Regions from separate parts of the Catenovulum sp. SX2 genome, predicted to be linked through region 2. Evidence: predicted binding sites of a transcription regulator. Region 2 holds the regulator's gene; each other region holds the start of a gene.
The links. Region 2 encodes FNR, which switches genes on or off when oxygen is low (the NO sensors DNR and NnrR bind a similar motif). Its sites were predicted from a motif close to TTGATCTAGATCAA; they were not measured.
Positions count from the first base shown of each region.

Region 1: ACMZOO_RS08125 (GbsR/MarR family transcriptional regulator) is a predicted target of FNR. The motif match lies at 1,749-1,762, and genes of this name have one in related genera.
Region 3: hemN (oxygen-independent coproporphyrinogen III oxidase) is a predicted target of FNR. The motif match lies at 1,909-1,922, and genes of this name have one in related genera.

Region 1 covers NZ_CP182493.1:1,935,864-1,939,149, reverse strand. The annotation lists gene ACMZOO_RS08135 (TonB-dependent receptor) at 1-1,057, shown strand, start outside; gene ACMZOO_RS08130 (DUF2999 family protein) at 1,176-1,427, opposite strand; gene ACMZOO_RS08125 (GbsR/MarR family transcriptional regulator) at 1,814-2,362, shown strand; gene ACMZOO_RS08120 (cytochrome ubiquinol oxidase subunit I) at 2,462-3,286, shown strand, end outside.
Region 2 covers NZ_CP182493.1:396,588-399,873, reverse strand. The annotation lists gene ttcA (tRNA 2-thiocytidine(32) synthetase TtcA) at 1-653, opposite strand, end outside; gene uspE (universal stress protein UspE) at 713-1,651, opposite strand; gene fnr (fumarate/nitrate reduction transcriptional regulator Fnr) at 1,724-2,461, opposite strand; gene ACMZOO_RS01720 (sulfite exporter TauE/SafE family protein) at 2,502-3,155, opposite strand; gene ccoS (cbb3-type cytochrome oxidase assembly protein CcoS) at 3,167-3,286, opposite strand, start outside.
Region 3 covers NZ_CP182493.1:2,256,302-2,259,587, forward strand. The annotation lists gene gyrB (DNA topoisomerase (ATP-hydrolyzing) subunit B) at 1-636, shown strand, start outside; gene hemN (oxygen-independent coproporphyrinogen III oxidase) at 1,984-3,286, shown strand, end outside.

The DNA.
Region 1 (3,286 bases), 1.5 Mb from region 2:
TTTAGATATTAATAGTGTGTACGATTTATCTGAAACCACTAATGCAGCTTGGATGGAATACCAATGGCGCAACGACGTACTGTCGGGTAATTTTGGTGTTCGTTACGTAGAAACTCAAGTTGAATCTGCTGGTTATATTCGAAAAGAAGGTGATGATGACCCGTCATTAATCCAAGTTCCACAAGTGTATTCTGACGTTTTACCTGCATTAAACTTGGTATGGCATGTTAGTGACGATATGCAGTTGCGCGCGAGTGTTAGCAAAAACTTAACCCGCCCAGCGTTAGCTGATTTGGGTATTGCGGGCAGTGTTAGTACCGACCGTCAAGAGTTAAGCTCAGGCAACCCTAGTTTATCGCCATTTAAATCAACCAACTATGAAACTGCGTTAGAGTGGTATTTAGCAGAAAGTGGATTTATCTCGGCTGGTCTTTTTTATAAAGAAATTAAAAACTTTGTTATCAGCAAAGCAATTGAAATGCCGTATGGTCAAACTGGTTTCTCAACCGATTTATTAGCCGCCGGACAAAACGCCGATACTATGTTTACCTATTACACCAAAGTGAATGGTGAAGACACTAGCATTCAAGGTTTGGAGTTAGGCGGTCAGTTTGATTTCACCTTTTTGCCAGCACCATTTGATAACTTAGGTGTGATTGCTAACTACACATTTGCTGATGGTGACATGGGTTATTACGACGCAGGCGAGTTGTTTGCCACTAAAGCTTTTCCTGGTTTATCTGAGCATTCAGCCAATGCAACGCTTTATTACGAAACTGACACTTGGGGTGCACGTATTTCAACGGCTTATCGCAGTGAATACATTACCCATATAGAAACCCCGGGCAACCATGAGCAAGATGAAACTGGCTTCCACGGTACAACTTATGTTGATTTCTCGGCTTTCTATCAGTTGAATGACACAACCAAATTTACCTTTGAAGCGATTAATTTAACCAACCAAAGAGAAGAGCAGTACAGTGACTCGGATGATCGTTTATATAACACCACTGAGTTCGGTTCTACTTTCTACTTAGGGGTTAATTTTAAATTCTAATGTTTAAAAACTAAACTCGGCAAGCCGCAGCAAGCTTGTCGAGTTTTATAACAAAGCAGTGCTCATTAAAATGTGCCTTTCGGTGCTAGGTTTCTGTACTAGCACCGCTTTTTGCTGATTAGTTATTTAACTTTGCTTTTGCTTCTTCTACTTTTGAAAAATCTAGTCCTAGTTCTTCAACTGCTTCTTTAATTAAGTTTGGTTGGCTCATTACTAACATAATTAATGGCTGTAGTTTTTCTTGCGGAATACCAAGTGTTTGTATGGTTGCCATTGCTGCCAATGGGTTTTGCGTGAGTTCTTGGAATAACTCGCCGATTTTTTGGTCTGAGATGTTTTGTTCTTTGAGTAACTGGATAATTGGGTTCATGGTTTTTTCCTGTCGATCTTTTGCGGCAAATTTAGCTTATGTGGGTGGTTTTATCAAATTAACTTCGTGGCTAAAGTTAACTGAAGTGAGAGTGCACTATAGTCGGCTAAAGTTTACATTTCCCAAGCGAAAACGCTGTAAACACATCCTTGTGCGCTCCTACTTTTCATCCCTGAAAAGTAGGTTTCGCTTCAGAAAATATAAACCCTATCCTCGGTACTGAGTTGCATCCATGCAATTCAAGGTTGGTTCATTTGTTCGCAATTCCAATCTACTTCATGGCACCAAAGCGAGCAGCACCAAAAAAAATCTGCATAAATTTTGATTGAAATCAAAAAATGTTTGTTTTAAAGTTTCAGTAATTTCTGAAACTTTGGTAGTTAACCATGAATTCAAAACTAGAAGCCTTCGTAATGCACTGTGGTGAAATGGGTAGCCGTTGGGGTTTTAACCGTACTATTGGGCAAATGTGCGGCTTAATTTTAATCTCAAAAAATCCACTCACCGCTAACGAAATCTCCGATGCTCTTAACATCTCCCGCGGTAATGTCAGTATGGGCATTAAAGAATTGCAGGCGTGGCGTTTAATTCAAGTGCAGCATATTCCGGGTGATCGCAAAGAATATTACGCACCTGCAGGTGATATCTGGACATTAGCTTTGCGAGTATTTGAAGAAAGACGCAAACGCGAAGTAGACCCAACTTTATCTCTATTGCGCGACAACCTATTAACCGAACCTGGCAATGATGCTGAAGAATATGCATTACAGCAAATGCAGCAAATTCATGACTTGCTGGAAACCATCACCCATTGGGCAGCTGAGTTGCCAAAAATGGGGCCGGAGAAGCTTAATACCTTGATGCGTTTAGGCGCAGGTGTTGGCAAGGTACTGGATATGAAAGACAAATTTTTAAATTCAGGAACAGATAAATAAACAATCTTCTGGATAAATAGCCAATTTACCTAAGCTCTGGACAACAGCTTAGTTATCACAGAGTTCAGGTAAATTTACAATTCTCTCAGGAGGCAGGTTATGGAGCTATTTTTAGGGCTCGATACGCTTGTGTTGTCTCGCATACAATTTGCACTCAACATCAGTTTTCATATTTTATTTCCAACCATCACAATCGCTTTGGCTTGGTATCTTTTTTACTTCAAAATAAAACTGCACTTCACTCAAGACGAAGTGTGGATGCGCGCTTATCGCTTTTGGGTAAAAATATTCGCACTCACCTTTGCGTTAGGTGTGGTTAGTGGCATTACTATGTCGTTTCAATTTGGCACCAACTGGCCGGGGTTTATGCAAACCGTCGGTAATATTGCTGGGCCTTTATTGGGTTACGAAGTGCTCACCGCATTCTTTTTAGAAGCAACTTTCCTCGGCATTATGCTGTTTGGCATGAATAGGGTAAAACCTTGGGTACATACGCTTGCGAGTTTTATCGTAGCTTTTGGTACTAGCATGTCAGCTTTTTGGATATTGTCGCTCAACTCTTGGATGCAAACGCCAACTGGCTTTGAAATGATTGATGGTGTTGCGCATGTAACCGACTGGTTTGAAGTTATTTTTAACCCATCTTTCCCATACCGTCTTAGCCATATGCTGCTGGCGTCTGGTTTAACTGCATCGTTTTTTATTATCGGTTTAAGTGCTTATCGAATATACCGCGGGGATGAAAAACGCGCGCCAAGACAAACATTAAAAACCGCGTTAACCATAGCTGCGCTGTTAGCTCCAACTCAAATATTTTTAGGCGATATGCATGGGTTGAATACGCTAGAACATCAACCACAAAAGGTGGCGGCAATAGAAGGGGTTTGGCATACAGAGCAAGGTGCACCTTTGATATTGTTTGCT
Region 2 (3,286 bases):
CTTTGTAAATTTTCTTGTGAACCACATAAGTTACACGGAATGATTGGAAATTCTTTGATCGCAGCATATTTGCTAATGTCTTTTTCACGACAATAAGCCAGAGGACGAATAACTATATGCTCTTGATTGTCACTGATAAGCTTAGGTGGCATGCCCTTAAGTTTTCCGCCATAAAACATGTTAAGGAATAGGGTTTCTAAAATATCGTCTCTGTGATGGCCTAAGGCGATTTTAGTCACACCCAAGTCTTTGGCTGTGCGGTATAAAATGCCGCGGCGTAGTCTTGAGCAGAGTGAGCATGTGGTTTTGCCTTCTGGCACTTTTTCTTTAACTATGCTGTAGGTGTCTTCTTCAATAATCTTATATTCAACATCTATTGAGTCTAAGTATTTAGGTAAAACATCTTCTGGGAAACCTGGTTGTTTTTGATCTAAGTTAACTGCAATAATGTCGAAGTTAATCGGCGCTCTTTGACGTAAAAACATCAAAATATCTAACATAGTGTAGCTATCTTTACCGCCCGATAGACACACCATAACTTTGTCACCATCTTCAATCATATTAAAATCTTCAATGGCTTTACCAACACATCTACGAATTCTTTTTTGTAGTTTGTTGAAGTTATACTGGTTTTTTGCGGTTAAAGTTTGCATGCTGCGCCTCACTAAATTAGAGGCGCGGATTATAGCAAAATTCGTTAAGGTGTTAATCTTTAGTTTTTGTTTAGTGTTACTGGGCTTTGAAAACCGTAAGGTTTTAATGCCAGTACATCACAATTGACACCATCTAATAAATGTTCTGCTGTATTGCCGAGCAAAGCGGCGGTTAAGCCACTACGACCAATTGTACCTAGAACGATTAATTCAGCGTCGAGCTCCTTGGCGTATTGAGTGATCGAATCTTCGGGTAACCCTTCTGCCAATATGCAATTTTCTTCGACGATATCAAAAGCTTTTGCATACTTTAAAGTTGAGCTGAGGTGGTGTTGACGTATTGCTTCGCGATAAGCGGTTGGATCAAACTCTGGAATTTCCACCGCCAAACTAACAGCGCCAGCGGGATAACAATTAAGCAACTTTAAATTGGCTTGCAGTAGGCTTCGCATATACTGAGAAGTGCCAATGATATTATTGTTTAAATCAATATGTTGTTGTTCTTGGCTGACGCTATTAATTGCCGCGAGAATTGTACCGTTGTCCGGCCAATCATGTTCTTTTACCAATAAAACCGAGCAGGGGCATTTACGCAACAAATGCCAATCTGTCGGGGTAAATATGACAGCTTGTAGCACACTGTGTTCATGTGTGGCTTTAACAACTAGATCATACTTGTATTGAATAACTTGTTTTATGACAGCCTCGAACGGCCGATTATGCCATTCAACTAATGGACGTATTTGCGACACTTGGCTCGCAAATGGCTCTAACACATCTTCTAACCATTGGGTGCGCTCTTCTACCATACAACGGCGCATCAGCTCGCGCTCTTCGGCCGACAGCATAGTGGTCATTTCGTAAGAAAAATCGTAAACGGCAAGGTAGGCTGTTATGGTTGCACCAGTTTTATGCGCTAATGCGACCGCGCGTTTGAGGGCTTTGAGTTTTTCGTCGTTAGGCTCAATAACAACGAGAATTTTGCTTACTTCTCTCATCGCTAAGCTCCATAGATTGTAATTTATTTGAGTTTAGTTCAACCCATGGCGCTTTGCTGAAAATTTTGTAGCTTATTTACATTCTGAGTTTGGGCTATATTCCGCAACTTTCTTCAATCCATCAAAAGATTCGATTGAAATCAGTTTGCGTTCTACTTTGATAATGCGTTCCTGATGGAAGCGACTTAATAAACGACTGATGGTCTCAACTGTTAAGCCTAAATAATTACCTATTTCGCCACGTGTCATAGTTAAACTAAACTCTTTTGACGATAAGCCTCGTTGTTTAAAACGATTTGACAATTGAATGATAAAACTGGCTAAACGAGCGTCAGCAGTTTTTTTATTGAGGAGAAATAACATATCTTGATCTGTCGATATCTCATTACTCATTAAGCGCATGATTTGTTGGCGCAGCTTTGGCATTGTCGCGCTGAGCTTATCCATTGTGTCATAGGGAATTTCACAAATCATAGCGGTTTCAAGCGCTTCGGCAAAACTCGGATGGTTTTGTGCTTGAATCGCGTCAAAACCTATAATGTCGCCGGGTAGGTGAAATGCGATAATTTGTTCTTCACCATTCCCTGATACTGTATATGACTTAAAAGAGCCAGAGCGCACAGCGTATAGCGACTTAAATGACTGGCCGGCTTCTATCAACTTTTGCTTTTTTTGATACGGCTTTTTACGCTGTATAATATTATCCAGCTGATTAAGTTCGCTATCATTCAAGGCAAAAGGTAAACACAATTGACTAATGCTGCATTTTTGGCATTGAATACTTGAAGTAAATTTTGCTGTCATATCCATTTGTCGCTCGACTGAATTAGGTTGTTAATAACCTTTAATGTTAACTTATATTCAACTGCAATACAGCAGTTGCTAGCATGTAAATTGCAAATAATATTAAGCTGATGGCAAGTGTATTTCTAACTGGCTTTTGGTTTAGAAAATGATGCATTTGTTGGCTAATTGACGCGGACAACAAGAGCGCTGGCCAAGTGCCTAAACCAAAACAAAACATTAGCGCAGCCGATTTAAATGGGCTGGCTGACGCTGCTGCCCAAGTAAGCACGCTGTAAACTAAACCACAAGGTAACCAACCCCATACAGCACCCGCCGCAAAACGAGCTAAATAACTTTGCTCTTTAATTAAACTGTGAGCTGTTGGCGCAAGTTTCGACCATAATTTAGTTGAAATTTTTTCAATTTTGGTAATAGCAAAATTCCATTTTGCTATGTAAAAAGCGAGAAAAATTAATAGCAATGCTGAGAATATTTTTAGTAAAAGTAAAAAAGGTTTAAAACTCGCGGTTAACCAAAAGCCAGCAGTACCGACCACAAAACCAATAATGGCATAACTGGTTACCCGCCCTAAGCTATATAACAGGGCATGACTAAACCGACTGCTAATACCGGAAGCAATAGCTAAACCTCCGCACATAGCGATACAATGGCCAGCGCCCACTAAACCCAGGACAAATGCTGTGATAAACTCAGGCATTGGATTAAAACTTATTTATCTTGTGGTTTATCATCATCAAATAAAATGTCATGGCCTTGGCGATCTAAATCTTCAAACTGATTTTTTTTTACAGCCCAGAAAAACAGCACAAGAGCGACAACAATAATCAC
Region 3 (3,286 bases), 1.9 Mb from region 2:
ATTGAGCGTTTATCGCGTACAGTTAATCCAGCATTAGTTAATGAACTTAAGTATGTTGAAGCATTAACTGCTGACAAATTAAAAGATAAAGAGTTTGTTGAACAGTGGGCTGCTGGTTTAGCTTCTCAACTTGAAGCGAAAAAAGATGGTAGTTCTATCTTTGAACATCATGTAGATTTCGACCAAGAGATTCACTCTTACATCCCACGCTTTAATGTACGTACACATGGTGTTGATTATGTGTATAAGGTAGATGCTGATTTTGTTAGCTCTGCTGATTATCAAAACATTGCTAAAACGGGTAATACTATTGCTGGTTTAGTTGAAGAGGGTGCTTACATCAAACGTGGTGAGCGTATTTTCCCGATTCAGTCTTTTGAGCAAGGTTTAGATTGGTTAATTAAAGAATCGAAAAAAGGTTTATACATCCAACGTTATAAAGGTTTGGGTGAGATGAATGCAGATCAACTTTGGGAAACCACTATGGACCCAAATAGTCGCCGTATGCTTAAAGTGACAATTGAAGATGCGATTGGTGCTGATCAATTGTTCTCTACTTTGATGGGTGATCAAGTTGAACCTCGTCGTGATTTCATTGAACGCAATGCGTTGAATGTAGCGAACTTAGATGTGTAGTTTCAGCTAAGTTTTTTGTTTGATTGAAAGCCCAACCTATATGGTTGGGCTTTTTTGTAGGTGCTTACTAACTTCTATATAAAACATATCCTACTGGTTGAAGTTTTACCCTCAAATCATAATTTGGCTCTGTTGTAGATGTGAGACAAGTCGCTGCTAGTTTGCTGGCAGGGAAGGACAAGGTGCATGGGGAATTGTTTGCAAAACCGCTGCAAGGCCATCCATGGCCCGCTCGCAAACGGTATCCCTACCGATTGAAGTTTTGCAAACAACACACCCATCCACCTTTTTGACACCAGTGTTGCTGTTAGCAAGGTTGTTGCTTGTTTAGTGGCAGGGAAGAGCAAGGTAAATGGGGTATTGTTCGAAAAAACGCTGTGAATACATCCATGTACGCTTCGCTTTTTCATCCCTGAAAAAGAGATTTTTCGATCAACACACCCATCCACCTTTCTATCTCTAATATTGCGATGACAATTGTTGAAGCAACACATAAGTTGAAGGAAGGGATTGGGATTAATAAAGCAGACCGTACAAATCGTGGATGATTTGTCTCGAGCTCCCATGGATGGGTTTACAGCGAGTCTGTGTATTAATCGCAATTCCTGACTGAATGTGGGGATTGTTTCATCAGCGCTGTTAGTTTTTTGGCAGGGAAGGGCAAGGTAAATGGGGAATTGTTTGCAAAAACGCTGCAAGGCCATCCATGGCCCGCTCGCAAACGGTATCCCTACCGATTGAAGTTTTGCAAACAACACCCCCATCCACCTTTTTGACACTAGTGTTGCTGTTAGCAAGGTCGTTGCTAGTTTGATGGCAGGGAAGAGCTAGGTGCATGGGGTATTACTCGAAAAAACGCGATGAATACATCCATGTAAGCTTCGCTTTTTAATTCCTGAAAAAGAGATTTTTCGACCAACCCCCCTTCCACCTTTTTGACACTAGTGTTGCGTTTAGAAAGGTTGTTGCCAGTTTGGTAGCCAGGAGGACTAAAGCATTGCGGTGACGATTGTTGAAGCGACATTTGGGTTGAAGGAAGGGATTGGGATTAATAAAGCAGACCGTACAAATCGTGGATGATTTGTCTCGAGCTCCCATGGATGGGTTTACAGCGAGTCTGTGTATTAATCGCAATTCCTGACTGAATGCGGGGATTATTTTATCAGCGCTGTTAGTTTTTTGGTAGGTAAGTGAAAGGTGCTATCGTATCTAATTGCTGCTAGTTTAGAGGCTGAGAGGATTAAGATATATGGAATATTTGTTGTCCGTAACTTGATCTAGATCACCACCTACCAACCACAAATAACCAATAATAAAGCTGAATAATTGTAACTAACTGGTGGGCTTGTGGAAAACGTCGATAATTGGCAAACAAAAATATCTGTACAGCAAAAACAAAAAATAATGTCGCTAGTAGAGACTTTTAATAAACCATGCCCACGATATACTTCTTACCCTACCGCTAAACAATTTATCCCGTTAGAGGGTAGCGAAGAACAAATCGAAGAAAGTGAATTGTATGCGGAGTTAGACGGTAACTTAAAGACAGTAAGCTTGTACTTACATATCCCATTCTGCCAACAACTATGCTACTACTGTGGTTGCCACAAATTTATCACGCAGAATAAAGAAAAAGGTCAAACCTATTTAAATTACTTAATTAAAGAAATTGAGCAGCGTGCTCCGAGTTTGCCAGCAGAGGTACAAGTAACTGACATACATTTAGGTGGTGGCACTCCAACATTTTTATCAGATGAACAATTACAAAGCTTAGCAAACGCTTTAAAGGCGAATTTTAATATCAGTGATAAATGTGAGTGGGCAATAGAATTAGACCCGCGTACGGTTGATTCAACGCGTATCAACAACATTATTGATATAGGATTTAACCGCTTTAGTTTGGGCATTCAAGACTTTAATGACAAAACACAAATTGCGATAAATCGTCAGCAATCTTACCAATCAATTGAGTCGCTAATATTAGCCATTCGCCAGCGACAAGCAGCGACAACTAACTTTAGTATTAACTTTGATTTGGTTTATGGTTTACCACATCAAAACCAACAAACTTTTATGCAAACGCTAGAAAACGTAGTGAGCTTAAATCCAGACCGTATTGCTATGTTTAACTATGCACATATGCCGAGCATGTTTCCATCGCAAGCAAAAATTAAACAAGCTGATTTGCCAAATGCACAATTAAAGGTGGCAATATTAATAGATGCAATTAACTATTTAGAGATGAATGGTTATCGTCAAGTAGGTTTAGATCACTTCGTCAAAGCAGATGACAATCTTTATCTGGCGCAACAAAACGAAACACTAATTCGAAACTTTCAAGGTTATGCGGATAGTGACACTCAAGTTATGTTAGGTTTTGGGGTATCCGCAATATCTGATTATTCGGTTGCTATGTTGCAAAACGACAAACATCTTAAATCTTATTATCAAGCGATTGACCAGAAGCAAACAGCCTTTGTTAAAGCATTGTTCCGAAGCAACGACGACAAACAAAGAGAGTCTTTAATTCATCACTTGTTGTGTCATTTAACTCTGCCAATTCAACAAATACCATTAAGCGATTATGTAGAAGAGTGGGTGCAATTAAAAGTATTTGAACGGCAAGGTTTGGTGAAAATTGAAGCGGATA